3 regions of the Streptomyces sp. NPDC001787 genome follow, and region 2 is predicted to be linked to each of the others. Evidence: riboswitches for the same ligand, from Rfam matches in the RefSeq annotation. Region 2 holds a riboswitch; each other region holds the start of a gene.

Region 1 (9,887 bases), on a different contig from region 2:
AAGGCCAAGGGCCGCACCCTGGAGCAGATCAAGGCCGACCTGGCGCAGTACGACGAGTGGGACCGTTACGACTTCGACGGTGACGGCAACTTCAACGAGCCCGACGGCTACATCGACCACTTCCAGCTGGTCCACGCCGGTGAGGACGAGTCCGCGGGCGGCGGCGCCGAGGGCACCAACGCCCTCTGGGCGCACCGCTGGTACGCCTACGGCACCAACGCCGGAGCGACGGGCCCGGAGGGCAACAAGGCCGGTGGCGCCGAGATCGGTGACACGGGCATCTGGGTCGGTGACTACACCGCGCAGCCCGAGAACGGCGGCCTGGGCGTCTTCGCCCACGAGTACGCCCACGACCTCGGTCTGCCGGACCTGTACGACACCTCCAACAACGGCGAGAACTCGGTCGGCTTCTGGTCCCTGATGTCGGCGGGCTCCTGGCTCGGCACCGGCACCGGTGAGATCGGCAACCTGCCGGGCGACATGACCTCGTGGGACAAGCTGCAGCTGGGCTGGCTCGACTACGACAAGGCCAAGGCCGCCACGAAGTCGACGCACAAGCTGGGCGTCGCGGAGTACAACACCAAGAACAAGCAGGCGCTCGTCGTCGAGCTGCCCGAGAAGGCCGTCACCACGACTGTCACCAAGCCCGCCGAGGGCTCGAAGCAGTGGTGGAGCGACATGGGTGACGACCTGTCGAACACCCTGACCCGCTCGGTCGACCTGACCGGCAAGTCCGCCGCGTCGCTGGACCTTTCGGGCTGGTACGACATCGAGGCCGACTACGACTACCTCTACACCGAGGTGTCGGAGAACGGCGGTTCCAGCTGGACCGCGCTCGACGGCACGGCCGACGGCAAGGCGCTCCCGCGCGACGCCAGTGACAAGCCGGCCCTGACCGGTGTCTCCGGCGCCGTCAAGAAGCTCTCCTTCCCGCTGAACGCCTACGCCGGCAAGAAGATCGACCTCCGCTTCCGCTACCAGACGGACGGCGGCGCGGGCGGCAAGGGCTTCACGGCCGACGCCATCACGATCACCGCCGACGGTGCCGCGCTCCTCACGGACAACGCCGAGGGCGACGACAACGGCTGGACCGCCAAGGGCTTCTCGCGGATCGGTGAGTCGTTCACCAACGACTACCCGCAGTACTACATCGCCGAGAACCGTCAGTACGTGTCGTACGACAAGACCCTCAAGGTCGGCCCGTACAACTTCGGCTTCTCGCAGAGCCGTCCGGACTGGGTGGAGCACTACGCCTACCAGAACGGTCTGATGGTGTGGCTCTGGGACACCTCCCAGAAGGACAACAACACCTCCGCCCACCCGGGCCAGGGTCTGATCCTGCCGGTCGACTCGCACGCCAAGCCGCTGAAGTGGAAGAACGGCTCGGTCCTGCGCAACAAGATCCAGCCGTTCGACGCACCGTTCAGCTGGTGGCCGAACCAGGGCTTCACCCTGCACAACGCCGACGTGCCGCTGAAGATCAAGCCGTCGCTGGGCGTCCCGGTCTTCGATGACCGCAAGGGGACGTACTGGTACGAGGAGAACCCGACGGGCAGCGTCAAGGTTTCTGACACCAACACCCGGATCTCCATCGTCAGCGAGCCGCTCAGCGGCTCGACGATGACCGTGAAGGTTGGTCCGTCGACCAAGTAATCCGGTAACACCGCAGGTCAAAGCATGATCGGCCGTCGCCCTCTAGCGGGCGGCGGCCGATCGTGTTTAGGTGCCTCTTGTTCTTATCCTTATTGACACGACGTCTCACGGGGGAGCGCGGAGCATGGCAGGCGGAGGTTTCTGCAGGTTGCCCAACGGCACGGTGGTGGTGGCACTCGCCCTGACCCGGCCGGCGGACGGGGCCGGGCCCGGAGCCCCGGTACGGGTGCTGGTGCACGCGGCCAACCGGGCGCGCGCCCTGACCCGGCTGCGCAACCTGGGGCTGCGCGCGGTCTATCTCCGCGGCAACAGCCAGCCGCCCACGCCGGACGAGATAACGGCCGTGCTGCACCACCCGGACGGCCTGCTGTGGCGGGCGGCGCCCCAGGCGGGCCAGGAGCTCTGGCACCCGATCCGGGCGCTGCTGGGCCCCACCGGCTACGCGGGCCCGGCCCGGCCGGCGGCGTAGGGCCCGCGCAGCCGGTGGGGCGGGCCCGCGGGGCGCCCTACAGGGGGCCGGCGACGACCGGCTTGCCGGTGAGCTCCACGCCCGCGTCGCGGAGCTCCTCCAGCGCCCGCTGCGTGGTCGCCCCGGCGACGCCGGCGGTCAGGTCCAGCAGTACGTGGGTGGTGAAGCCCTCGCGGGCGGCGTCCAGGGCGGTGGCCCGGACGCAGTGGTCGGTCGCGATGCCGACCACGTCGACCTCGGTGACGGAGCGGTCGCGCAGCCACTGGGCGAGCCCGACCCCGTTCTCGTCGAGCCCCTCGAAGCCGCTGTACGCCGCGGCGTACGCCCCCTTGTCGAACACGCTGTCGATGGCACCGGAGGCGACCGCGGGGGCGAAGTTCGGGTGGAAGCCCACACCCTCCGTACCGGCCACGCAGTGCACCGGCCAGGAGTGCTCGAAGTCGGGCCGGTCCGAGAAGTGGTCGCCCGGGTCGATGTGGTGGTCCCGGGTGGCCACCACATGGCGGTAGCCGGCCTGGGTCTCGCCGATCAGGTCGGTGATGGCGGCGGCGACATCGGCGCCGCCCGCCACCGCGAGGCTGCCGCCCTCGCAGAAGTCGTTCTGAACGTCCACGACGATCAAGGCGCGGTGCATGGCGGGTGTCCTTAGGTGGGGAGGGGCGGCGGGTCGGGCGCGAGCCGGGATTTCGGGGCCGGGGCGTGAACGGGGTCGGAGGGGAGCGGGAAGGGGGCGGGAGGGGAGCGGTAGCGGATGCCATCGAGCGTAGAGACTCGGACGGCACAATCAAGCCCGTCCGGCAATCCCGGCCCATCCCGCCGTTGCCCCGCTTCGGCCGCCCCACACCTGCCGGCGCACCCGTGCCGGGTCACATGTACTCGGTCGGGATCACCGGCTCGCCCCGCGACAGCTGGATCGCCGACATCGGCAGCCCCTTCCGCGCGGCGACATGCCGCTCGCGGGCCGCCTCCAGGGGTTCGCGGGCGACCACCTCGCCGCCCCGTACCAGCTCCACCAGCAGCTGCCGCCCGGCCAGCTCCTCGGGCACCGGGCCGGTGCCGACGACCTCGGCCTCGGCCACCCCGTGCTCGTCCAGCCGGCGCGCGGCCCACTTGCGTCCGCCCACCGACGACTTCGCGCCGAGCGACTTCTTCGCGACGGGCCGCATGGTCTCGCCGGGGTCGGCGGAGGCGGCGCGGGCGACCAGCTTGTAGACCATGGAACAGGTCGGCTGTCCGCTCCCGGTGACCAGCTGCGTGCCCACGCCGTAGGCGTCGACCGGCGCCGCGGCCAGCGAGGCGATGGCGTACTCGTCCAGGTCCGAGGTCACCACGATCTTCGTCCCGGTGGCGCCCAGCTCGTCCAGCTGCTGCCGCACCCGGTGCGCGACCAGCAGGAGGTCACCGGAGTCGATCCGGACCGCGCCGAGCTCGGGCCCGGCGATCTCGACCGCCGTGCGGACCGCCTCGGTCACGTCGTACGTGTCGACCAGCAGCGTCGTGTTCCGGCCGAGCGAGTCCACCTGTGCCCGGAACGCGTCGCGCTCGCTGTCGTGCAGCAGCGTGAACGCGTGGGCGCTGGTCCCGACGGTCGGGATGCCGTAGCGGAAGCCCGCCGCGAGGTCGGAGGTGGTGTCGAAGCCGCCGACGTACGCGGCGCGCGCCGAGGCGACGGCCGACAGTTCGTGCGTGCGGCGGGCGCCCATCTCGATCAGCCCGCGGCCACCCGCCGCGGCCGACATCCGGGAGGCCGCAGCGGCGATCGCCGAGTCGTGGTTGAGGATCGACAGGATCACGGTCTCCAGCAGCACGCACTCGGCGAAGGAGCCCTCCACCCGCAGGATCGGCGAGCCGGGGAAGTACACCTCGCCCTCCGGGTAGCCCCAGATGTCGCCGCTGAAGCGGTAACCGGCCAGCCATTCGAGCGTGGGCTCGTCGACGACGCGCTGCTGGCGCAGGAAGCCGATCATCTCGTCGTCGAAGTGGAAGTTCTCCACGGCGTCGAGCACCCGCCCGGTGCCCGCCACGACGCCGTAGCGCCGCCCCTCCGGCAGCCGCCGGGTGAAGGCCTCGAAAACCGAGCGCCGGTCCGCGGTGCCGGCCTTCAGGGCCGCCTGCACCATGGTCAGCTCGTACTGGTCGGTGAAGAGTGCGGTCGACGGCACACCGACCCGTCGCCCAAGGTCCGCTGAGTTCATGGCTGGGATGCTACCCCCTATTTCGTCAAAGTGACGAGATGTGGGGTCCGTTTGTGCGATGACCCCTTCCGGGTGGCAGCATGGGGTAGGTGAGCGTTGCTGCCCCCGTAGAGATCGAACGTCCAGAGTCGGCCGAAGAGACCTTCGCGGTCCCCGAGCCGGACGTCCCCTGGGTGACGCTGGTGCACAACGACCCGGTCAACCTCATGAGCTATGTGACCTATGTCTTCCAGGCCTACTTCGGCTACTCCAAGGACAAGGCCCACAAGCTCATGCTCGATGTGCACCAGAAGGGCCGTGCCGTCGTCTCCAGCGGAAGCCGCGAGGAGATGGAGCGCGATGTCCAGGCCATGCACGGCTACGGCCTCTGGGCCACCCTGACCCAGGACCGCACCTAGGAGCGCGGCCGGTCCGCGCTCCGGCGGACAGGGCCGCGCACCGGCCCCGCCCTGCGCGCCCGTCATCCGCTCCGTCCCGCCCCTGCCCCGCACGACCCACCATCGGAGAATCCATGGCCGGCCATTTCGAGGCCACCCCCGGCGGCGGCGCGGCCGTCGCGCTCGACGAGGTCGAGATCTCCATCCTGCGCTCCCTGGCCGTCCAGCTGCTGGAACTGATCGGTCCGGGCGACCAGCCCGCCGAGGGCGAGGATCCGCTCGCCGCGCTCTTCGCCGAGGGCCCGAGCGAACCGCCCACCGACCCCGCCCTGGCCCGGCTCTTCCCCGAGGCGTACGGGAACGAGGACAAGGAGCTGCGCGAGGCGTCCGCCGAGTTCCGCCGCTTCACCGAGAACGATCTGCGCACCCGCAAGCGCGAGGACGCCCTCGCCGTCGTACGCACCCTGGACGGGCTCACGCCCGTGGGGGAGGGCGGGGCCGTGCTCACGCTCACCGCCGACGAGTGCCGCAACTGGCTCGGCGCCCTGAACGACCTGCGGCTCACCATCGGCACCCGGCTGGAGGTGTCCGACGAGGACGAGGGGCAGGAGGGTTCGCTCTACCGCCTCTCCGACAGTGACCCGCGCAAGCCGATGGTGATGGCCTATCTCTGGCTGGGGGCGCTCCAGGAGACGCTCATCGAGACGCTGATGCCGTAATCCGGAGACGAAGGGCTGTCCCGCGGAGCCGTCCCGCGGGGCAGCCCTTCGGTGCGTCCAGCGGCGTGTCCTGCGGTGCGTCCTGCGGTGCCGTCCTGCGGTGCGTTCGCTCAGTGGACGCTCAAATCGGAATAACGATCACGTCACCCGAACGGCCGTCTTTGCAGCGGCTGGAAACTCTTGTCCGCTTTTTCCTGTGGTGTGCGCCACACAATGTCCCGTGGGTCGCCCGGGGGCCCGTGATAAATCTTCACGACCACCCGGGGACGCCATCCCTGTTCCCGGGGGCGCTACAAGTCGGCCGAACGCCGACGGCACTCCATCCATATCCGGGGGGATCAGGAACTGATCCGTCGCCTGTGAAGGCGCGGATCGGCGTGGAGAAAGGCGCACCACCATGACATCGGCACAGGTCGACAAGGGGCACGCCGGCGATGAGGCCGAGGGTGCGGGAAACAGCGGCGAAGGATACCGGCGCGGCCTGGGTGCCCGCCAGATCCAGATGATCGCCATCGGTGGAGCCATCGGCACCGGACTCTTCCTCGGTGCGGGCAAAGCCATCGACCGGGCCGGTCCCAGCCTCATCCTGGCCTACGCGATCGCGGGCCTGGTCATCTTCTTCATCATGCGGGCGCTGGGCGAACTCCTCATGTACCGCCCGGTCTCCGGCTCCTTCTCGGAGTACGCGCGGGAATTTCTCGGCCCGTTCTTCGGATTCGTGACCGGCTGGACGTACTGGCTCTTCTGGGTCGTCACCGGAATCACCGAAGTCACCGCCGCCGCCACCTATATGACGTACTGGTGGAACATTCCGCAGTGGCTGTCGGCACTGGTCTTCACCATCATTCTGTACGGCGCCAACCTCATCTCCGTGAAGCTCTTCGGCGAGCTGGAGTTCTGGTTCTCGATGGTCAAGGTCACCGCGATCGTCGGCATGATCCTTATCTGCGCCGGAGTTCTCACGATCGGTTTCTCCGACGCCGCCGGCACCGCGACCGTCGCCAATCTCTGGAACGACGGCGGATTCTTCCCCTCGGGCATCACCGGCACGCTGATGACCCTTCAGATCGTGATGTTCGCCTTCCTCGCCGTCGAACTCGTCGGCGTCACCGCGGGCGAGTCCAAGGACCCCACGACCGTCCTGCCCAAGGCCATCAACACCGTGCCGTGGCGCATCGCCGTCTTCTACGTCGGCGCGCTGATCATGATCCTCTCGGTGGTGCCGTGGAGCACGTTCAAGCCCGATGTCTCGCCGTTCGTGAAGACCTTCGAGGAGATGGGCCTCGGTGTGGGGGCCGCGATCGTCAACTTCGTCGTCCTGACCGCGGCGCTCTCCTCCTGCAACTCCGGGATGTACTCCACCGGCCGCATGCTGCGTGACCTGGCGCTCAACGGGCAGGGCCCGAGGGCCTTCACCCGGCTGACGAGGAACGGCCTGCCGTTCGCCGGCACCACGTTCTCGGCCGCGCTGATGCTCGTCGGCGTCTGGATCAACTACCAGTGGCCGGGCGAGGCGTTCAACTACGTCGTCTCCTTCGCGACCATCTCCGGCATGTGGGCCTGGATCATGATCCTGCTCAGCCAGCTCCGCTTCCGCGCGCTGGCCGACCGGGGGGTGCTCCCGCAGTCCGCCTTCCGGGCCCCCGGAGCCCCGTACACCAGCGTCTTCGCGCTCGGCTTCATCGCGATGGTCATCGTGATGATGGCCATCGACAAGGACGCCAGGGTCTCGCTGTACTGCGCACCGGTCTGGGCCCTGATCCTCGGTGTCTCATATCTGGTGCTCAAGGCCCGCAACCCCGGGAACACGGCGTTCATCAAGCGCTGACACCCACGGTCACCCACGCCGGAGCGTCCGGCATGCGGGCCCGCCGTACCACTCCTCGGTACGGGCGGGCCCGCCGCCCGCGGCGGCCGGTCCTATCCTGGGCGCCATGCTGACCATCACCCAGGACCTCCACGACCGGATCGTCGCCCACTCCCGCGCGGACCACCCCGACGAGGCGTGCGGAGTCGTCGCGGGACCGGCCGGAACGGGACGGGCCGAACGCTTCATCCCCATGCTCAACGCCGCCCGCTCGCCCACGTTCTACGAGTTCGACTCGGCCGACCTCCTCAAGCTCTACCGCGACATGGACGACCGCGACGAGGAGCCCGTGATCATCTACCACTCGCACACGGCGACCGAGGCCTACCCCTCCCGCACCGACGTCACGTACGCCAACGAACCCGGCGCCCACTACGTCCTCGTCTCCACCGCGGACACCGACGACGCGGGCCCCTTCCAGTTCCGCTCGTACCGCATCGTGGACGGCGAGATCACCGAGGAGGACGTCAAGATCGTCGACGCCTACTGAAGGACGCCCGGGGGGACGTCCACTGAGGGTCGCCTCACCTGCGTCGCGACCAGGTCTGGCACACTGCACCCAGACCCAACGAGGCGGCAGGAACCAGGAAGCCGGTGCAAGTCCGGCACGGTCCCGCCACTGTGACCGAACCCCGTCCACCAGGACCGGGGCTCGGCAGTCAGGAACTGGCCTGCCGCCTTCTCGCACCGACCAGGGGACGCGGAAATCCCCCGGAGAGGCCCCGCCATGTCCCGGCGCACCCCCGCGCTCATAGCCGCCGCCGTGCTGCTCCCGCTCGCCCTCACCGCCTGCTCCGCCTCGGACGCCGACAACGGCTCCGCGGACTCGGCCAAGGCCGGCGGACCGTCCGCCAAGGGCTTCCCGTACACCGTCACGAACTGCGGTGTCACCACGACGTACACGGCACCGCCCAAGCGCGCCGTCACCATGAACCAGCACGTCACCAAAGTGATGCTGGAACTGGGGCTGGCCAAGTCCATGGTCGGCACCGCCTACCTCGACGACCGGGTCCTGCCGGAGTACGAGGACCAGTACGAGTCCATCCCGGTCCTGGCCGAGGAGTACCCCTCGTACGAGAAGCTCCTCGCCGCCGACCCCGACTTCGTCTACGGCGGCTACTCCACCGCGTTCACCGCGAGTGACGGCCGCAGCCGCGAGGCGCTGAAGAAGTCCGGCATCGACACCCGGCTCAACACCGAGTACTGCGCCAAGAGCCCGACCGCGATGGACGCCCTCTACCAGGAGGTCCGCGAGGTCGGCCGCACCTTCGGCGTCGCCTCGCGCGCCGAGTCGTGGATCAAGGAGGCGAAGGCCACCAACGCCGCCGCGGCCGAGCGGCTCAAGTCCGCCCGGCCGGTCTCCGTCTTCGTCTACGACAGCGGCGACAAGACCGCGTTCACCGCGGGCGGCAGGGGCATCGGCAACGAGCTGATCACCCGGGCCGGCGGCCGCAACGTCTTCGCCGACCTCGACAAGCCCTTCGGCGACGCCTCGTGGGAGAACGTCGTCGCCCGCAAGCCCGACGTCATCGTCATCTACGACTACGGCTCCACCACCGTCGCCCAGAAGAAGAAGCGGCTCCTGGAGGACCCGGCACTCGCCGACGTCCCCGCGATCAGGAACAAGCGCTTCGCCGTCCTCCCGCTCTCCGACGCGGTGCTCGGCGTGCGCGCCCCCGCGGCGGTCGGCAAGCTCGCCGCCCAGCTGCACCCGGAGATACCCGGGGACTCACCCACGGAGGAAGCGACGGACGCGGCCACCGCGTCGTGAGCTGCCGCACCCCCGCCGCGCCGCGACGGCTGCGCTACACCCTGGTCCTCGGCGCCCTCGCCGTCGTCCTCGGGGCCGCCGTCCTCGCCGCGCTCGCCCTCGGCTCCGTCCGCATCCCGCCCGGCCAGGTCCTGGACATCCTGACCGGGCGGGCCGGACCGGGCCCGTTCCGCACGATCGTCCTCGACGTCCGGCTGCCCCGGATCCTGCTCGGCGTCGTCGTCGGCGCCGGACTCGCCGTGATCGGCACCGTCCTCCAGGCGCTCGTGCGCAATCCGCTCGCCGACCCGTTCCTCCTCGGCGTCTCCTCCGGAGCCTCCACCGGAGCGGTCCTCGTGATCGTCCTCGGCGTCGGCGCGGGCCTCGCCACCACCGTCACGATCCCGGCCGCCGCCTTCGCGGGCGCGCTCGCCTCACTCCTGCTCGTCTACACCCTGGCCCGCGGCGGATCCGGCCTCACCACCAACCGGCTCGTCCTGGCCGGAGTCGCCGTCTCCTACGTCCTCTCCGCCCTCACCAGCCTCATCCTGGTCACCTCGGCCCGCGCCGACCATCTTCAGGAAGTCCTCTACTGGACCCTCGGCGGGCTCGGCGCCGCCCGCTGGGACATGCTCGCGCTCCCCTCGGCCGTCCTCGTCGCGGGCACGGCGCTGCTCCTCACCCTCGCCCGCCCGCTCGACCTGCTGCTCGTCGGCGAGGAGGGCGCCACCGTCCTCGGGCTCGACACCGCACGCTTCCGGGCCGGTGTCTTCGTCCTCGCCTCCCTGCTCACCGGCGCCCTCGTCGCCTACAGCGGAGCCATCGGCTTCGTCGGCCTGATGGTGCCGCACATGGCC
Region 2 (9,887 bases):
CGCCTCGTGGGCGGCGACGAGGGTGGCGGCGTGCACGCCCGTCTCGAACCGCGGCTCGTACGGTCCCAGCTCGGACAGGGACAGGTCGAGGGCCTCGAAGGACTCCTGGATGGACTTGCCGCGGCTCAGCTCGGCGCGGGACGCGTTGATGAACACGCAGCGCCGATGGCCGTACGCCTTCAGCAGCTCGGCGGCCTGCGCGATGCCGGCGGACAGGGAGATCCGGACCTCGGGGATGCCCGGCACATGCCGGTTCACCACCACCAGCGGCATCCGGCCCGCGAGTTCATGGAGCCGGTCCTCGGTGAGGGTGGAGGCCCACAGGATCAGGCCGTCGACCCGCTTCGACACGGCCGCGATGGCGGCCAGCTCGTCCGCCTCGCGCTCGTCGCTGTCGGCCACCAGGACCGTATAGCCCAGATGCCGGGCGCGGGCCTGCATCGCCTTGATGATCGGCGGGAAGAACGGGTTGGCGATGTCCGGGACGATCAGGCCGAGCGTTCCGGTGCCTCCGCCGCGCAGTGAACGGGCAGCCGGGTTGGGGGAGTAGCCGAGCTTGGCCGCGGCGTCGAGGATGCGCTGCCGTGTCGTCGGCTGCACCTGGTCGGGTGCGGTGAACGCACGGGACACCGTCGACACCGAGACACCCGCGGCGCTCGCCACCTCCCGGATCGTTACTGCCACGGACGGCCTCCTCGTCGTCTTGAGCCGGTGACCCGGCCGTCTCGCATCTGGATCCTGCGATTGCGGTTGATGTTTGCGAACGTTCCCACAGCATGTCAAGAGATGTGTCAGGACTATTTCATCCAGGAAAACCTTCTGTATGCATGGGTCTTGCGCTCCGGTTCGACTGCCGTCGATGATGTGCCCTCAAGAACGGCACTGAAATCGCGGGAACGTTTTCATAGAGGAGTGGAATGAAGATCACCGGCCTGGAAGTGCTGACTCTTCCCGACCACGGCGACAGCATGATGCTGGTCGTGGTCGACACCGACGAGGGCATCCACGGCCTGGGCGAGGTCGGCATCAGGTCGCGCCAACGGGCGGTCGCGGGCGGTCTGGAGCACCTCGCGGAGCTGATCGTCGGCGAGGACCCGAGGCGTATCGAGCACCTCTGGCAGGTGATGTTCCGGCGCGGGTTCTTCCCCGCCGACCGCATACTCGGCGCCGCCATCGCCGCGGTCGACGTGGCCCTCTGGGACATCCGCGGCAAGGCGCTCGGCGTACCGGTGCACGAACTGCTCGGCGGCCGGGTGCGTGATCACGTACCCGCCTATGTGCATGTCGGCGACGGCTACGACGACCGCGAGTGGTTCCTGGACCGCTGCCGCGACCTGGTCGCGCAGGGCTGGCGTCATCTGCGGTTCGCCTCGCCGCACGACGCCGACGGCACGCTCGACGCCCGCCGCTGCCTGCGCGACTCGGTCGGCCTCTTCCACCAGGTGCGCGACGCGGTCGGCGATGAGGTGGAGCTGATCCTCGACGTCCACACGCGCCTGGATCCGCCGGAGGCGCTGACCCTGTGCCGGGAGATCGAGGCGGCCCGGCCGTTCTTCGTCGAGGACCCGCTGCGCTGTGAGAACCCGGACAGCTACCGCATGCTGCGGGCCCGCACCGGGGTGCCGCTGGCCGCGGGTGAACAGTACGGCTCCAAATGGGAGTTCAGGACGCTGATCGAGGACGACCTCATCGACTACGCCCGCGTGGACGTGGGCGTGGCCGCCGGCCTGACCGAGGCGAAGAAGATCGCGGCGATGGCGGAGACCCACCACATCAAGCTCGCCACCCACAACCCGCTCGGCCCGGTCACCGCGGCCTCCTCGCTCCAGCTCAACCTGGCCTGCCCCAACGCGGCCATCCAGGAGCACCAGACCGACCCCGAGCCCGCCATCGCCGCACTCTTCACCGCGCGGCCGACGATCCTGCCGGGGCGGGTGGAGCTGAGCGAACTGCCCGGCATCGGCGTCGACATCGACCGGGCGGCGGCGCGCCGGTACCAGGCACACGCGGCCGAGCGCCCGCACCTGCGTACGACGGACGGGGCGTTCACCAACTGGTAGCCCCGGGCAGGGCCGGGCAGAGCCGGCCGCAGCCCGCGTACGCACAGCACACACGATTTCCCACCCCAGGAAGTGAGGCGAGTTCCGTCATGTCGTTCACAGGAGCCGCGAGACCGGTCCGGATGGGCCTGGCCGGCGTGGCGTTCATGGGCGTGCTGGTCGGCGCGTCCGCGACGCCGGCCGGCAGCCAGGAACGCGCGAGCGAGAAGCTGCAGGTGACGGCCGTGTCGTCCCGGCCCGACGTGGTGTCGGGGGACGACGCCCTGATACGTGTCGTGGCGCCCGCGTCCGCGGCGGCCGGCAGCATCCGGGTCGCGGTGGACGGCCGGGACGTGACATCCAGCTTCCGGCCGTCCGGCGACAACGCGCTGATGGGCGTGGTCAAGGAGCTGTCCAAGGGCGAGAACAGGCTCACGGCCACGGCTCAGGGCGCGGACAGCGGAGAGCTGACCCTGAAGAACCACCCCATCACGGGGCCGGTGTTCTCCGGGCCGCACGAGCAGCCGTTCATCTGTGACACGGCCGAGTTCAAGACGGTCACCGGTGCCACCCTCGGGCAGCCGGCCGACGCGAACTGCTCGGTCGAGACCCGCGTCGACTACATGTACCGCACCACGGCCGGCACGTTCGCCGCCCTGCCCGACGTGAACGACCGTCCCGCCGACCTGGCGACCGCCACGACGAGCGCGGGCAGGAAGGTGCCGTACATCGTCCGCGTCGAGACCGGCACCATCAACCGCGGCATCTACGAGACGGCCGTGCTGCACGACCCGCTGTCCCCCGCCCCCGACCCGCTGGAGCGCGGGCCGGGCTGGAACGGACGCCTCGTGTACGGATTCGGCGGGGGCTGCAACGGCGGCTGGTACGTCCAGGGCCGCAAGACCGTCGGCATCATGAACGACACGTATCTGAGCAAGGGCTACGGCGTCGCCTCGTCCTCGCTGAACGTCTTCGGCAACAACTGCAACGACCTGCTGGCCGCCGAGACCATGAGCATGGTCAAGGAACGCTTCGTGGAGACGTACGGCGAGCCGGCCTTCACCATCGGGAACGGCTGCTCCGGCGGCTCGTACCAGACCCACCAGATCGCCGACAACTACCCGGGCCTGCTGGACGGCATCCTCTCCGGCTGCAGCTTCCCCGACGTCGGCTTCGGGACGATCCAGACGCTCAGCGACGCCCAGCTCCTGAACCACTACTTCAAGAATGTCGCGCCGGACGCGTTCACCAAGGAGCAGCAGAGGGCGGTCTCCGGGTTCGGCATGTGGGAGAGCATCGGCAGCCTGGCGCGGGCCGCCGGCCGGATCGACCCCACGGTGTACTGCCCGGCCCAGCTGCCCGTGGCGCAGCGCTACCACCCCCTCACCAACCCGGACGGTGCCCGCTGTGATGTGTACAGCCACGCCGTGAACGTCTACGGCGAGGTACCGGAGACCGGGAAGGCGCGCAGGCCGCTCGACAACACCGGTATCCAGTACGGACTTCAGGCCCTGAACAACGGGACCATCGACATGGACCGGTTCATCGACCTCAACCGGCGCATCGGCGGCCTCGACGACGACGCCAAGCCCACCGCGCAGCGCACCGCCGCCGATCTCAAGGCGGTTCGGCTCGCCTACCGCACCGGCCGCATGCTGAACGGCGGTGCCGGCCTGGCCGACATCCCGATCATCGACTACCGCGACTACACGGACGACGCCGCGACCGGCGACATGCACATGCGCTTCCATTCCTTCTCCACCCGGGCGCGCCTGGACAAGGCCAACGGCACCCACGCCAACCAGGTCATGCTCACCCGCTCCAGCGGACACGGGTTCACCCTCGCCGGGATGGTGGCCGACATGGACCAGTGGCTCACCGCCATCAAGGGGGACCCCGGCACCGACGCCCCCATCGAGAGGATCGCCCGCAACCGGCCGCAGGGACTCACGGACGCCTGCTGGACCCGTGGCATCGGGGCGAAGAAGATCTCGGAACCCCAGGTGGAGGGCATCGGCAACACCGAGTGCAACACCCTCTACCCGGTGTGGACCTCGCCGCGGATGGTCGCCGGAGCCGATGTGGCCAACGACATCGTCAAGTGCCGCAAGCGTCCCGTGGTCCGCACCGACTACCAGGTGCCGGTGACCGACGCCCAGCTCAAGGAGCTGACGGGGATCTTCCCGTACGGGGTCTGCGACTGGTCCGTTCCCGGGGCGGGCCAGCAGGCCCCCATGGGTACCTGGCTCTCCTTCGACGCGGTGACCGGATAGCGACGGGCGAGCACCGAAGGCTGTCCCGACGGGGCCCGGTGTCCGCTCCCGCTCCACCGTGCCCGTCATCTCCCCGCACACCCCCGCCCGTCACGTGTCCCGGTATCCGGGCGGGGGTGTGCGGGCGCCGCCCGTCGCTTAGGGTGGCGGACGCAGCTGGTTCGCCCCCGTCCGCCAGGCGGGACGCGTCGTAAGAGGGAACCCGGTGGGAATCCGGGACTGCCCCGCAGCGGTGAGTGGGAACGAACGCCGTCATACGCACTGGATCCGGCCGGATCCGGGAAGCGACGGCCAGTAGGGATCTGCCCCGGCAGATGTGCCCGCGAGTCCGAAGACCTGCCCGTTGCCCGTACGCGACCGATCGCGTGCGGAGATCCCGGTGACCTCGTGGGCGGGTCGGCGTACATATCGAGCGGCACGTGCGGGAGAACTCCCCGACGTGGTCCGCCCGGTCGGTCGTCCCTTCGCGTCCGCGTCCCGTCACCGGGATCCAGGACACATCTCGCGAAGGAGAGTTCTGTGACAGCGAAGCCCGCAGCCGCGGCAGCACGGGCCACCGTGTACGGCTACCCCCGCCAGGGACAGAACCGTGAACTGAAGAAGGCCGTCGAGGGGTACTGGAAGGGCCGCGTGAGCGCGGACGCCCTCCGGGAGACCGCGGTGGATCTGCGCCGGTCGAACTGGCAGCAGCTGGCCGACGCCGGCATCCACGAAGTGCCGTCCGGCGACTTCTCGTACTACGACCATGTGCTGGACACCAGCGTCATGGTCGGAGCGGTCCCCGAACGGCACCGCGCGGTCGCCGAGGAGGACGCGCTGGACGGCTATTTCGCGATGGCCCGCGGCACCCAGGACATCGCACCGCTGGAAATGACCAAGTGGTTCGACACCAACTACCACTATCTGGTCCCCGAGCTGGGCCCGGACACGGTGTTCACGGCGCACTCCGCCAAGCAGGTCGCCGAGCTGAAGGAAGCCCTCGCGCTCGGACACACCGCCCGCCCGGTCCTCGTCGGCCCCGTCACCTACCTGCTGCTCGCCAAGCCCGCGCCGGGCGTGTCCGGGGACTTCGAGCCCCTGACCCTGCTGGACCGGCTGCTGCCGGTGTACGCCGAGGTGCTCGCCGATCTGCGGGCGGCCGGCGCCGAGTGGGTCCAGGTCGACGAACCCGCTCTCGTCCAGGACCGCACCCCCGCCGAGCTGAACGCCGCCACCCGTGCCTACCGCGAACTCGGTGCCGCCACCGACCGGCCGAAGCTGCTGGTCGCCTCGTACTTCGGGCGGCTCGGTGAGGCACTGGGCGTGCTGGCCAAGGCGCCGGTGGAAGGACTGGCCCTCGACTTCACCGAATCGGGCGGCGCCAACCTCGAAGACCTCGCGGCGGCCGGCGGACTGCCCGGCAAGCGCCTGGTCGCGGGCGTCGTCGACGGACGCAACATCTGGATCAACGACTACGAGAAGTCCCTCGCGACCCTCGGCACCCTCCTCGGCCTCGCCGGCCGGGTGGACGTCTCCGCCTCCTGCTCCCTCCTGCACGTACCGCTGGACGCCACCGCCGAGCGCGACATCGACCCGCAGATCGCCCGTTGGCTCGCCTTCGCCCGGCAGAAGACGCGGGAGATCGCCGTCCTGGCGCGTGGGCTCGCCCGGGGCACCGACACCATCGCCGCCGCACTCGCGGCGAACCGCGCCGACCTCGCCTCCCGCGCCGGATCGGCACTGACCAGGGACCCCGCGGTGCGGGCCCGCACCGCCGCCATCACCGCCGCGGACGGACGGCGCTCGCAGCCCTACCAGGAGCGGACCGCCGCCCAGCGCGCGCACCTCGGGCTCCCGCCGCTGCCGACGACGACCATCGGCTCGTTCCCCCAGACGAATGAGCTGCGCGCCGCTCGCGCCGACCTGCGGGCCGGGCGGATCGACACCGCCGGGTACGAGGAACGGATCAGGGACGAGATCCGGGAAGTCCTCTCCTTCCAGGAGAAGGCGGGGCTCGACGTCCTGGTGCACGGCGAGCCCGAACGCAACGACATGGTGCAGTACTTCGCCGAACGGCTCACCGGCTACCTCGCGACCCAGCACGGCTGGGTCCAGTCGTACGGCACCCGCTACGTCCGGCCGCCGGTGCTCGCGGGCGACATCTCCAGGCCGGAGCCGATGACGGTCCGGTGGACGGCGTACGCCCAGTCGCTGACCGCCCGTCCCGTCAAGGGCATGCTCACCGGCCCGGTCACCATGCTCGCCTGGTCCTTCGTCCGCGACGACCAGCCGCTCGGCGAGACCGCCCGGCAGGTCGCCCTCGCCCTGCGCGACGAGGTCGGCGACCTGGAGGCCGCGGGCACCTCGGTGATCCAGGTCGATGAGCCCGCCCTGCGCGAGACACTGCCGCTGCGCGCCGCCGACCGTGACGCCTACCTGGCCTGGGCCACCGAGGCGTTCCGCCTCACCACGAGCGGTGTACGTCCGGACACCCAGATCCACACCCACATGTGCTACGCCGAGTTCGGTGACATCGTCGAGGCCATCGACGACCTCGACGCCGATGTCATCAGCCTGGAAGCGGCCCGCTCCCACATGCAGGTCGCCCGCGAACTGGCCGCGCACGGCTACCCCCGTGAAGCCGGACCCGGCGTCTACGACATCCACTCCCCGCGCGTCCCGAGCACGGAGGAGGCCGCGGCCCTCCTCCGTACAGGACTTGAGGCCATCCCGGCCGGCCGGCTGTGGGTCAACCCCGACTGCGGCCTGAAGACCCGCGGCTGGCCCGAGACCCGTGCCTCCCTGGAGAACCTCGTCGCCGCCGCCCGCGAGGTCCGCGCGGAGCTGGCCACCGGGAACGGCTGATCCCGCGGAGCCGGGGCGGACACCCGTCGTGTCCGCCCCGGCCCTGCCGCGCCCGCGCTCATCCGCTCCCGCCCGTGCGGCGACCGAACGGCGGTACGCTGCGGGGTGCGGCGGCGTGTCCGGACAACTCCCCGCCTCCGCACGGGGATTGAACCGATGGAAATGACCGCGGTCGGTATCGGCACACCTTCACCTCACGATGGAGCGACCATGCTGCGGGTGCACTTCACGTCCGAGGATCTGGCCCGGGTCCGCGTGGCCCCGGGACCGGACTTCCTCTGGGAGATCAGCAACAGCGTGCAGACCCTGCAACGACGCGACGGGGAAAGGGTCTTCGGCGCCTGGCGCCGCTGGGCCCGGCCACGCCTGTCGGGCGGACGCCGGCTGCTGTCCAGTCTGCTGCCGCCGCGCGGCTACTCACCGGACTTCCTCACCCCCACCTCCGGCGACCGCACCACCATGCAGGCAGCGGTCGACACCCTGATGAGCACTCCGCGCACGCGCCTGCGCGCCGAGCTGGCACAGCTGTCCTCCTCGCACCGGCTCCCGGACTGGACGAGCTCCCTGGCCGGAGGGGACCGCGAAGCCCTCCGTCGGCTCGGTGACGCTCTGCACGCCTACCGGCTGGAGGCACTCGAACCGCACTGGCAGCGCGTGCACGCCCATATCGACGCCGACCGCGCCCTCCGCCTGCACAGCCTGCTGGACGGCGGCACCGAGGGACTGCTCACCGGCCTCGGCCCGCACTTCCGCTGGCGCCCGCCCGTACTGGAGGTCACCTACCCCGTCGATCAGCAACTGCGCCTGGGCGGCAGGGGACTTGTCCTCCAGCCGTCGTTCTTCTGCTGGCCCACACCGATCACGCTCGCGGACGGGGACCTGCCGCCCGTGCTCGTCCACCCCATCCACCACACCGCCGACTGGGCCGGGAGCGCCTCCGACGACCGCGCCACGACAGGCACCGGTCCGCTGGGGCCGCTGCTCGGTCACACCCGGGCGGGGGTTCTGCGCGCGGCCCGCACCGGCTGCTCCACGGTCCAGGCCGCCCGGCTGCTCGATGTGACGCATCCGGCCGTCAGCCAGCACCTCAATGTGCTGCGCGCGGCGGGGCTGATCACCACCGTCCGCAGGGCGGGACGGGCCTTCCACGTCGCGACGGCGGAGGGCCGGGCCCTGCTGGCCACCGAGGAGCGCGCGGTCCGACCGTAGCCCGGCGGGGCCGGGCCGGGCCGTGTCGAGCCGCGGCGGGCCCGGCCGTAAGCCTGGGCTTACGGCGCTTGTGCCCGCGGAGGGTGAGGAACCACGCTGGTCGCGCAGTCGCACACGGCCGGGTGATCCCCGAAGCCGTTTCTTCCCGTAAGGGCCTGTCCCCCTCCAGGAGCCCCCATGCGTAAGAGACTTGTGTCCCTCACGGCCGCCGCGGCCGTCGTCGGAGCCCTCCTTCTTCCCGGTACGGCGGCCCATGCCTCGTCCGCGCCGGGCATCCCGGCCGTGTCCGTGCTCGCCCATGGCACGAAGGCCGGCACGGCCGTCGTCAGTGGGTACGACCGGCCGGGCAGCCGGCTGAGCGTCGACTCCGGACGCACCCGGAGCGCGCACTGGCTGCAGATCGACTACCAGGTCCAGGAGACCGGTTACTGGTGCGGTCCGGCAGCCACCCGCATCGCCCTCTCCGCCCGCACCGCCCCGCCGGCCCAGGGGGAACTCGCCCGGCAGCTCGGCACCACCGAGGCGGGCACCGACCACATCGGCCAGGTGACCGGCGTACTCAACGCGAACCTCGGCGGCGGCTGGTACGAGACCAAGGAAATGCCGAACGACCCGCCCACCCAGGCGCAGCGGGACCTGCTCTGGTCCGACATCGTGTTCGACATCGACCGCAACTACCCGTTGGTGGCCAACATCGTCGCGCCGCCGGGCAATCAGCCGCCCGGGTACCCCTCGGACCAGACGATCTACCACTACTTCACCGTCTTCGGCTACGACGAGGTGGACCGCACCGTCCTCATAGCCGACCCCGCCTCGTTCGGCGGCAACCAGATCTACTGGATCTCCTTCGACCAGCTCGCCACGCTGATCCCTCCGAAGGGGTACTCCGCCTGACTCCCGGCCGAGGACTCTCCCGCACCCGGTGTTCCGGTGCCCCTGCGTCCGGTGAGCGTGATCTCCCCATAACTTCCACTCCAGGAGAACAAGTTGAGTCATCACAGTCCCCACAGCCCCACCCGCAGAAGTGTCATCAGGGCCATCGGCGGAATCACCGCGGCGACGGCCCTGGGCGCGGGCGGGGTCCTGGCGTCGGCCTCCGCGGCCAGTGCGGCGGGCGACGGCTTCGGGCTGCGGATCGTGGACCACAACGAGAACGATCCCCGCATGTGGTACTACCGCTTCGCGACCGACGCGATCGGCTGGGATCCCGGAGTCAACGTCCTGCTTCCCGACGGGTATCACACCGGTGGGCGCCGCTACCCGGTCCTGTACCTCTTCCACGGCGGCGGTACGGACCAGGACTTCATCACCTTCGACCGTATGGGCATCCGTGCCTGGACCGCCGGAAAGCCGGTCATCGTCGTGATGCCCGACGGCGGCCACGCGGGCTGGTACTCCAACCCGGTGAGCTCCAACGTCGGCCCCCGGAACTGGGAGACGTTCCATATCGCGCAGTTGCTCCCGTGGATCGACGCCAACTTCCGCACCTATGCCGAGTACGACGGCCGCGCGGTCTCCGGAT
Region 3 (9,887 bases), on a different contig from region 2:
AGCACGACGGGCGCCCGCAGCAGCTTGGCGACCTGAGCCGTGGAGGCCAGTTCGCCCTGCCCCGAGGCACCGTCGTACAGCCCCATGACGCCCTCGACGACGGCGAGGTCGCAGCCGTCCGCCCCGTGCGCGAACAGCGGGGCGATCAGATCCGTCCCGCACATGTACGCGTCGAGATTGCGGCCGGGCCGTCCCGTCGCCAGCGCGTGGTAGCCCGGATCGATGTAGTCCGGGCCCACCTTGTGCGGGGACACGGCGAGCCCGCGTGCGGCGAACGCCGCCATCAGACCCGTGGCGACCGTGGTCTTGCCGCTGCCGGACGCCGGAGCGGCGATGACCAGACGGGGAACACTCACCACTCGATGCCCCTCTGGCCCTTCTGCCCGGCGTCCATCGGGTGCTTGACCTTCGACATGTCGGTCACCAGGTCGGCGGCCTCGATCAGCTTGTCCGGAGCGTTGCGCCCGGTGATCACCACATGCTGGATGCCGGGACGGTTCCGCATCACCTCGACGACCTCGTCGGTGTCGATCCAGCCCCAGTGCATCGGATAGGCGAACTCGTCCAGGACGTACAGCTTGTACGTCTCGGCCGCCAGGTCGCGCTTGACCTGCTCCCAGCCCTCACGGGCCTTCTCCTCGTTGTCCAGCTGGTTGTCGCGCTGCACCCACGACCAGCCCTCGCCCATCTTGTGCCAGGCCACGGTGCCGCCCTCGCCGCTGGCCCCCAGGACCTTCAGCGCGTTCTCCTCGCCGACCTTCCACTTCGCCGACTTCACGAACTGGAACACCCCGATCGGCCAGCCCTGGTTCCAGGCCCGCAGCGCGAGACCGAAGGCCGCCGTCGACTTCCCCTTGCCGATGCCCGTGTGGACGAAGAGAAGCGGGCGGTTGCGCCGCTGACGGGTGGTGAGCCCGTCGTCCGGTACCGATGTCGGCTGTCCCTGTGGCATTACGCGGCCCTCCCGGCTGCGGTGACGTCCTTGACGAGCCCGGCGATCGAGTCGGCCCGCAGCTCGTCGAGCGTGACGGCGGTACCTCCCAGATCCCGGGCGAGTTGTGCGGCGAGCCCGAGGCGTACGATCCCCGACTCGCAGTCCACGACGACGGACGCGGTGCCCTCGGAGCGGTGCAGACGCCCCGCCCGCCCGGCCAGCGCCACCGGTTCGGGGCCGCCGGTGGCCCGGCCGTCCGTCACCACGACGAGCAGCGGCCGCCGCGACGGATCACGCAGCCGCTCCACCCGCAGGACGTCATGGGCCCTCAGCAGCCCGGCTGCCAGCGGCGTCCGCCCCCCGGTCGGCAGCGATTCCAGCCGTGCCGCCGCAGCGTCCACCGACGAGGTCGGCGGCAGCGCCACCTCGGCGTCCTTGCCGCGGAAGGTGACCAGGCCGACCTTGTCGCGCCGCTGGTACGCGTCCAGCAGCAGCGACAGCACCGCCCCCTTCACCGCGCTCATCCGCTGCCGGGCGGCCATCGAACCGGAGGCGTCCACGACGAAGAGCACCAGATTGCCCTCGCGCCCCTCCCGCGTCGCCTGCCGCAGATCGTCCCGGCGGACGACGAGGCCCCGCCCCGACCGCCCGCGGGCGTGCTGGTGCGGCGCCGCGGCCTGCACGGTCGCCGACAGGTGAAGCTTCGTCAGGGCACCCTGCGGGCGCCGCGACCCGGTCGTACGGCCGTGCTCGGTACGGGCCCGGGAGCGCCGCCCCGCGGCGCCCTCGCCGAGACCCGGCACGCTCAGCGTCCTCGTCCGGAACGGCTCGGCCGAGGCCACGGGCTGCTGCTCCGCACCGGCGGAGCGGCCGGGCGTGTCGGTGCTGCCCTCCTGGGCAGGCCCCGTCGTACCGCTGCCGTCGGCCTGCGGCGGCACCCCGCCGCCCCCGCCACCGTCGTCGCCCCCGCCCCCGTCACCGGGGCCGTCCGGGTGCGGACCGTCGGGATCCGGGTCGTTGCCGCCCTCGCCGCCCGCCTCGTCCCCGGCGGCCTCCTGGAGCGTGTCGTCCAGCTTGTCCTCGTCGAGGCCGGGCGCGTCGAACGGGTTGCGGCGGCGCCGGTGCGGGAGCGCCAGGAGCGCGGCCTGCCGCACGTCCTCGGCGAGCACCTCCTCGCGCCCCGCCCAGGCGGCCAGGGCGGTCGCCGTACGCGCCATCACGATGTCGGCGCGCATGCCGTCGACCTCGAAGGCCGCGCAGGTCGCCGCGATCTGCCGCAGCACGCCGTCGCCCAGCACGACCTGGGGGAGCAGGGCGCGCGCGGCGGTGATCCGGTCCCGGAGGGCGGCCTCCTCCTCGGCCCACCGGGCGGCGAACGCGACCGGGTCGTCGTCGTGGGCGAGCCTGCGCCGCACGACCTCGACCCGCTGATCGGTGTCACGGGAGGCGGCCACCTCGACCGTGAGCCCGAACCGGTCCAGCAACTGGGGCCGCAGCTCGCCCTCCTCGGGGTTCATCGTGCCGACCAGCAGGAAGCGCGCGGCGTGCCGTACGGAGACGCCCTCGCGCTCGACGTACGAGGCCCCCATCGCCGCCGCGTCCAGCAGCAGGTCCACCAGATGGTCGTGGAGCAGGTTGACCTCGTCCACGTACAGGATCCCGCGGTGCGCGTCGGCCAGCAGCCCCGGCTCGAAGGCCTTCACGCCCTCCGAGAGCGCCCGCTCGATGTCCAGCGCGCCGACGAGCCGGTCCTCGGACGCGCCGACCGGCAGCTCCACGGTCCGCGCGGCCCGCGACACGCCCGTCCCGTCCCCGTGGGGCCCGTCGGGACACGCCGGATCGGGCGCCCCCGGGTCGCACGAGAAGCGGCACCCGGGCACCACGGAGACCTCCGGCATGAGCGCGGCGAGCGCCCGCACGGCGGTGGACTTGGCGGTTCCCTTCTCGCCCCGTACGAGCACCCCGCCGACAGCCGGACTGACGGCGTTCAGCAGCAGTCCGAGCCGGAGATCGTCCTGCCCGACGATCGCGGTGAAGGGATACGGCGTACTCACAGGGCCTCCTTGTTGACATCCGACACTTCGAGGGCCGCTTCGAGCCCCTCCGGCGCTCCGGGCCCGTCGGGCCCGCGCACCGCGTTCCGGGCCGTCCCGGGCCCGTCCGGCGCTCCCGGGTCCGGCGCTTCGACGGCCGGCGCTCCCGGGTCCGGGGCTCCCGGGGACGCGCCACCGCCCGGTCCGGGCGCCCCCGTCCGCGGCGCCACCACCCCCGGTGCCCCCGGGGCGATGAACGGCAGTCCCGCGGGCGCGCCGCCCTCGATCAGCCGCCACAGCGCGTCCGTGTCCGCGTGCTCCTCCACCAGATCCCCGAGCCGGTCCAGCTGCTCCTCCCGCAGCACCCCGAAACTCGTGTCCGGCGCGGCGACGAACCGCCGGCCCGCCGCCCGCGCGACCTCCGCGAGGAACCGCCGCCGGAACGCGTCGCTCTCCAGCGACCCGTGCCAGTGCGTCCCCCACACGGCACCCACCCGGCAGCCGTCCAGGAACGGCTCACCGCCGCGCACATCGGCGACCCCGTGGTGGATCTCGTACCCCTCCACCGGCTCGCCGAGCGCCGTACCGGACGGCCGGGCGAGCGTCTTGGCCCGCTCGAACCGGATGCGTACCGGCAGCAGCCCCAGCCCGTCGACCACCCCGGCCCGCGACTCCACCTCGTCCTCGATCCGCTCCCCGAGCACCTGGAACCCGCCGCAGATGCCGAGCACCGGCCGTCCCTCGGCCGCCCGCCGCACCAGCGCGTCGGCGAGACCCCGCTCGCGCAGCCAGGCCAGCGCCCGCACGGTGCCGCGCGTGCCGGGCACGATCACCAGGTCCGCGTCGGCCAGCTCCTCCGCCCGGTCCACGAACCGCACCACCACACCCGGCTCGGCGGCCAGCGCGTCCACATCGGTGAAGTTCGACATCAGCGGTACGGCGCACACCGCCACCCGCAGCACGTCCTCGCCGTGCGGCGGCGCGACGACCGACTCCCGTACGGCTCCGCGCATCGAGACGCGCAGGCCGTCCTCCTCGTCGATGCCCAGCCCGTGCGCGAACGGGAGCACCCCGTAGGTCCGCCGCCCCGTCAGCCCGTACAGCATGTCCAGGCCCGGCTCCAGCAGCGAGACATCGCCCCGGAACTTGTTGACGAGATAGCCGGCGACCAGCGACTGGTCCTCGGCGCTCAGCAGCGCCGTCGTACCGAAGAACGAGGCGAAGACGCCGCCGCGGTCGATGTCGCCGACGACCAGCACGGGAAACCGCGCGGCGCGGGCTATGCCCATGTTCACGATGTCGGTGCGCCGCAGATTGATCTCGGCAGGACTGCCCGCGCCCTCGCAGATCACGGCGTCATACGTGCCCCGAAGCCGCTCCAGGCAGTCCACGACCGTCCCGAGGAGCGCTTCCTGGCGCCCCCCGTGGTAGCCGCGGGCGCTCATCTCGCCGACCGGCTTCCCCATCAGGACGACCTGGCTGGAGCGGTCGCCGCCGGGCTTGAGCAGCACCGGGTTCATCAGCGCGGACGGCTCGACCCGGGCGGCCTGGGCCTGCATCGCCTGGGCACGCCCGATCTCCGCGCCCTCGCGGGTCACGAACGAGTTGAGCGACATGTTCTGCGCCTTGAACGGCGCGACCTTCACGCCCCGGCGCACGAGCCACCGGCAGATCCCCGCCGTGACGACGCTCTTGCCCGCGTCCGAGGTGGTCCCGGCGACCAGGAGTCCGCCGCTCATTTCGCTCTCCGTCCCGCGAGCAGCCGGCCCGCCACGCATACGCCCAGGGCCAGCGCGCTCACCCGGCGCGACAGCCGTACCGCCCGTTCGATGTCGGCGCTCTCCACGGCCCGGCCGTCCGCTCCGTTGAGCACGGGCCGGTGCTCGACCCGCCCGGCGTACGCCAGGGTCCCGCCGAGCCGTACGCCGAGCGCCCCCGCGAACGCGGCCTCCACCGGCCCCGCGTTGGGGCTCGGATGGCTGCCCGCGTCGGCCCGCCAGGCCCGTACGGCCGCACGGGGCCGTCCTCCGGCCACCACGGCCAGCGCGGCCGTCAGCCGGGCTCCCGGTCCGCCCGCCAGGTCGTCCAGGCGGGCCGAGGCCCAGCCGTAGCGCCGGTAGCGGGGCGACTTGTGGCCGACCATGGCGTCCAGCGTGTTGACGGCCCGGAAGCCGACGAGCCCGGGGACCCCGCCCAGGGCGCCCCAGACGAGGGCGCCGACGACGGCGTCCGAGGTGTTCTCGGCGACGGACTCGACCACGGCGCGGGCGATCTGCTGCCCGTCCAGCGAGTGGGGGTCGCGGCCGCACAGATGGGGCAGCCGCTCCCGGGCCACGTCGAGGTCCCCGGCGGCGAGCGCGCCGGCGACGGCGCGCGCCTCACGGCCCAGCGACGTACCGCCGATCACGGACCAGGTGGTGACGGCGGTCAGCGCGACGGCCATGGCGGGGCGGTCCCGTACGGCGCGGGCGGCCAGCGCGGCGGCCCCCGCGGCGCCGCCGGCGCAGACCAGGGTGTGCAGGGCGCCCCACCCGCGGTGGTCGCGCCAGAGCAGGCGTTCGGCCTCCGCCGCGGCCCGGCCGAACCCGGCCACGGGATGTCCCCGGCGGGGGTCACCGAGCAGGGAGTCGGCGATCAGGCCGGCCGTGGCGCCGTACGCGAAGATGCGGTCGGCACGCATGGCTCAGCCGGCCGGGGTACGGGAGATTTCCGCAAGGGGTGACACAGGTTCCGGCGCACGGCAGCCAGGCATGGCGTATGTCCTCACTCAGGGTCCGCGCCCTGGTTCGACGTGACCGGCGACGAGAGTCTCCTGGCTTCCGGATCCGCGGTTCCCCCGGCCTTCCAGTCCGCGTGGGCGGACCGTGACTTCCGATGGGGGACTGCTCCCCGGTGACAGTGGCGGGACCGCGCCGGATTCGCACCGGCTTCCTCTGCTGTCGCCGTAAACGGCTCCGGCAGTCCACCACGCTGTGAGAACGCCCGTCAACTTGCCGTTGACCTGCGGAGCCGCAGTGTGCGCAGACGCACACTGGCCGGACACACAGGGTGTGTCCGGCCAGGTGGAGGTGCGGTGTTCCGGTCAGGCGACGATCAGATAGATCCCGTACGTGACCGCCGCCGCGCACAGCGCGAAGCAGAGGTACGCGCCGGCGCGGGCCGGGGTGAACGAGCCGCCGGAGGCGCCGTTCCGCGCCGTCGGGGACTGCTTGGAGAGGCCGACGATGCCGAGGGTGAAGAGGCCGACCAGCGCCACGGTGACCACGAGGCTGACGCCGAAGACGGAGGCGAGAGCTGCCCAGTCGATGTTCATGCGGATCTGTCCTTACACCGTGGCGGGCCGCGCCGGATCGGCGGGCGTACCGGCCGGAGCCGGGATGGTGGACGTGAGGTCGGGACCCGTGGTGCCGACGGGCGGCGGGGTGACGGCGGCGATGGCCGTGGTGACGACGCCCGCGGGCTCGTCCTCCGGGCCGCCGCCGGTGACGTTGGTGTGGTCGACCGGCTTGCGGCGCGACAGCAGCCAGATGGCGCCGGAGCCCGCGACGAGCAGGACCGCGACGACGCCGACGCCCCAGCCGCCCTGCTTGGTCAGGAACTCCGCGCCCGCGCCGACCAGGCCCGCGGCCGGCAGGGTCAGACCCCAGGCGACGAACATCCGGGTCGCCGTGGACCAGCGGACCACGCCTCCCTGACGGCCGAGGCCCGCGCCCATCACGGCGCCGGAGCAGGACTGGGTGGTGGAGAGCGAGAAGCCGAGGTGGGAGGAGGCCAGGATGACCGTGGCCGCACTGGTCTGGGCGGCGAAGCCCTGCGGCGGCTTGAGGTCGGTCAGGCCGCTGCCCATGGTGCGGATGATGCGCCAGCCGCCGAGGTACGTGCCCAGGGCGATGGCCACACCGGCGGAGACGATGACCCAGACCGGCGGGTTGGAGCCGGGGGCGAGGACGCCGCCGGTGACCAGGGCCAGGGTGATGATGCCCATCGTCTTCTGCGCGTCGTTGGTGCCGTGGGCGAGCGAGACGAGACCGGCCGAGGCGATCTGCCCGGCCCGGTAGCCCTTGGCGGTCGACTTCAGCTGTCCCTCATCGGTGACCTTGCGCCCGATGCGGTACGTCAGCTTCGTGGCCAGCAGCGCGGCGAGACCGGCGACGACCGGCGCGGCGATCGCGGGCAGCAGCACCTTGGTGACGACGGTGCCGCCATTGATCGAGGACCAGCCCGCCGACATGACCGCGGCGCCGATGAGGCCGCCGAACAGGGCGTGCGAGGAACTGGAGGGCAGGCCGACCAGCCAGGTCAGCAGATTCCACAGGATGGCGCCGACGAGCGCCGCGAAGATGACCTCGGTTCTGAGGCCGTCCTCGTTGACGATCCCGCCGGAGATCGTCTTGGCGACCTCCACCGACAGGAACGCGCCGATCAGGTTGAGAACGGCGGACATCGCCACCGCTGTCTTGGGCTTCAGGGCGCCGGTCGAGATGGTGGTGGCCATCGCGTTGGCGGTGTCGTGGAAACCGTTCGTGAAATCGAACACGAGAGCTGTCACGATCACGATCGCGAGCAGCAGCGTGATGTGTTCCATTTACCCAGGCAATCGTTCGACGTCAGTGGCTCGTGGACCGTAGGCAACCTGGATGAACGGAAGATGAACTGGGCGGGGCGCTGTGGTGACTCCAACCGGATGCAATCCCCTCCGCTTGTCTGCTTACGAGGTGGGGCGAGGCACCTGGGGCGGTGCGAGGGCTGCTCTTTGCCGGGCCTTGGCGAACATTTGAGGACGCGTTTTTTCACCCGGAAGAGATTCCGGTCACCCGGCGTCCGGTATCACCCCCGCCGCCCCGGCGCAGCCCTTAGGGTGCCCCGCATGAGCGTGAGCGATCAGCCTCGGGAAGAAGCGATCGAGCGGGCCTGGCGGGGCGTGGTCGACACCGCCCGCCGGTCCGCGGCCGACGGGCTGGTCGTCGGTACCTCGGGCAATGTCTCGGCACGTGTCGGCGGGACCGTCCTGGTCACCCCCAGCGGGGTGCCCTACGACCGGCTCGGCCCGAACGACGCGGTCGGCGTCGACCTCGAAGGGCGCCGGGTCCTCGGCGATCTCGCCCCGACCAGCGAACTCCCCCTCCACCTGGCCGTCTACCGCAACAGCGACGCGGCGGCCGTCGTGCACACCCACGCGGTGCACGCCACCGCCGTCTCCACCCTGGTCGAGGAGGTCCCGCTGGTGCACTACGCGGCGGCCATGCTCGGCGGCCCCGTCCGCACCGCCCCCTACGCGCGCTACGGAACGCGGGAGCTGGCCGACAACATGCTCGCCGCCCTGCGCGACCGCACCGGCTGCCTCCTGCGGAACCACGGGACCGTCACCTACGGCGACAGCCTCGACCAGGCGTACGACCGCACCGCCCAGCTCGAATGGCTGTGCAGGCTCTGGCTCACCGCGAGCTCCGTACCGGGCCGCGAACCGGCCCTGCTCTCCCCGGCCCAGCTGCGCGAGGTGACCGAGGCCCTGAAGGGATACGGCCAGCCGGGCTGACCCTCCCCGGCCCGCACCGGACCGCGCCGCGCCCTTCCCGGCCCGCACCGGACCACGCCGCACCGGCCCTCCCCGGCCCGCACCGGACCACGCCGCGCCCTTCCCGGCCCGCACCGGACCACGCCGCACCGGCCCTCCCCGGCCCGCACCGGACCACGCCGCACCGGCCCTCCCCGGCCCGCACCGGACCACGCCGCACCGGCCCTCCCCGGCCCGCACCGGACCACGCCGATCCCGCCCGCCGTCGATTCCGTCCGCCCGATCCCGCCTGCCGCCGGGCCCCGCACCGGACGGCCCCCGCCCGCTGGCACCGGTCCGGGCCCGCCACGACACTGAAGCAGTGCGCCCGGCAACAGCGACGGCAGCGGCCGTCACCACGATCCTCGGCGTCGGCGCGGCTGCGGTCGCGGCCGGCCGGTACGCCAGCGACGCCGCCCTCAAGGTGCCGTCCGGCCGTCCCCTCCCCGCCGACCGCAGACTCACCGTGCACGCCACGGCGGCCGGACAGGTCACCCTGACCCGTTCGTTCGCCGCGCTCCGGCCCGGTACGTACGGGCTGACGGGCCCCGGCGTCCACGCCGTCGTCGGACCGGTCGTCGACCAGGCGCCGCACGCCCCCGACACCGTCGTCCGCAGACTGGAGCGGGTCGGCCACGGGGTCCTGGAACCGGGTGCCAGGGTCCGCGTCACGCCCGAGCTGTACAGCGGCGACCCGGGCAGCGCCCTCGGCCTCGACCACAAGGAGGTCGAGATCCCCGGCGAACTCGGGCTCCTGCCCGCCTGGTTCGTCCCCGGCGCCCGCGACACCTGGGTGATCACCGTGCACGGCCTCGGCACCACCCGGGCACACCCCATGAACCTGATGGCCTTCCTGAACTCCCAGCGGCTGCCCGTGCTCGACCTGGCCTACCGCGGCGACGCGGGCGCCCCCCGCTCCACTGACGGCCTCGGCCACCTCGGCGCCTCCGAATGGCGCGACCTGGACGCCGCCATCCGCTACGCCGTGCGCTACGGCGCCCGGAGCGTCGTGCTGCACGGCTGGTCGACCGGCGCCTCGATGGCGCTGCACGCCGCCGTCAACTCCGCGCTCCGCGACCGCGTCAGCGGCCTCGTCCTGGACTCCCCGGTCATGGACTGGCAGGCCACCCTGCGCGCCCTGGCCGTCGCCCGCGGCGTACCGGCCGCCCTGCTGCCGCTCGCCGTCCGGGCCGCCCAGGGACAGACCGGGCTGCGCGACGCCCCGCTCCTGGACACCTCGCTGCCGGCCGCCCTGCGTGCCCCGACACTGATCTTCCACGGCCCGGACGACACCCTGGCCCCCTGGCAGCCGTCGCGCGAACTCGCCGCGCGCCGCCCCGACCTGGTCAGCCTGCACCCCGTACCG

What was found. Region 2 has a riboswitch for cobalamin ahead of metE (5-methyltetrahydropteroyltriglutamate--homocysteine S-methyltransferase). Riboswitches for the same ligand answer to the same signal wherever they lie in the genome.
Region 1: linked by a shared signal. The riboswitch ahead of ABT170_RS19645 (ABC transporter substrate-binding protein) and the one ahead of metE (5-methyltetrahydropteroyltriglutamate--homocysteine S-methyltransferase) in region 2 are both predicted to bind cobalamin.
Region 3: linked by a shared signal. The riboswitch ahead of ABT170_RS10065 (cobalamin biosynthesis protein) and the one ahead of metE (5-methyltetrahydropteroyltriglutamate--homocysteine S-methyltransferase) in region 2 are both predicted to bind cobalamin.

What each region holds. Positions count from the first base shown of each region.
Region 1 covers NZ_JBEOZE010000013.1:137,621-147,507, forward strand. The annotation lists gene ABT170_RS19605 (immune inhibitor A domain-containing protein) at 1-1,653, shown strand, start outside; gene ABT170_RS19610 (hypothetical protein) at 1,778-2,122, shown strand; gene ABT170_RS19615 (isochorismatase family protein) at 2,160-2,756, opposite strand; gene ABT170_RS19620 (nicotinate phosphoribosyltransferase) at 2,989-4,317, opposite strand; gene clpS (ATP-dependent Clp protease adapter ClpS) at 4,407-4,715, shown strand; gene ABT170_RS19630 (DUF2017 domain-containing protein) at 4,829-5,413, shown strand; gene ABT170_RS19635 (amino acid permease) at 5,811-7,241, shown strand; gene ABT170_RS19640 (M67 family metallopeptidase) at 7,348-7,770, shown strand; cobalamin riboswitch at 7,805-7,969, shown strand; gene ABT170_RS19645 (ABC transporter substrate-binding protein) at 8,008-9,051, shown strand; gene ABT170_RS19650 (FecCD family ABC transporter permease) at 9,048-9,887, shown strand, end outside.
Region 2 covers NZ_JBEOZE010000019.1:42,951-52,837, reverse strand. The annotation lists gene ABT170_RS24510 (LacI family DNA-binding transcriptional regulator) at 1-684, opposite strand, end outside; gene ABT170_RS24505 (mandelate racemase/muconate lactonizing enzyme family protein) at 918-2,060, shown strand; gene ABT170_RS24500 (DUF6351 family protein) at 2,150-4,312, shown strand; cobalamin riboswitch at 4,472-4,670, shown strand; gene metE (5-methyltetrahydropteroyltriglutamate--homocysteine S-methyltransferase) at 4,832-7,156, shown strand; gene ABT170_RS24490 (ArsR/SmtB family transcription factor) at 7,367-8,365, shown strand; gene ABT170_RS24485 (C39 family peptidase) at 8,543-9,259, shown strand; gene ABT170_RS24480 (alpha/beta hydrolase) at 9,353-9,887, shown strand, end outside.
Region 3 covers NZ_JBEOZE010000005.1:321,793-331,679, forward strand. The annotation lists gene ABT170_RS10045 (cobyrinic acid a,c-diamide synthase CobB) at 1-359, opposite strand, end outside; gene cobO (cob(I)yrinic acid a,c-diamide adenosyltransferase) at 353-952, opposite strand; gene ABT170_RS10055 (putative cobaltochelatase) at 952-2,988, opposite strand; gene ABT170_RS10060 (cobyric acid synthase) at 2,985-4,706, opposite strand; gene ABT170_RS10065 (cobalamin biosynthesis protein) at 4,703-5,647, opposite strand; cobalamin riboswitch at 5,752-5,941, opposite strand; gene ABT170_RS10070 (hypothetical protein) at 6,050-6,280, opposite strand; gene ABT170_RS10075 (inorganic phosphate transporter) at 6,293-7,552, opposite strand; gene ABT170_RS10080 (class II aldolase/adducin family protein) at 7,835-8,503, shown strand; gene ABT170_RS10085 (alpha/beta hydrolase) at 8,844-9,887, shown strand, end outside.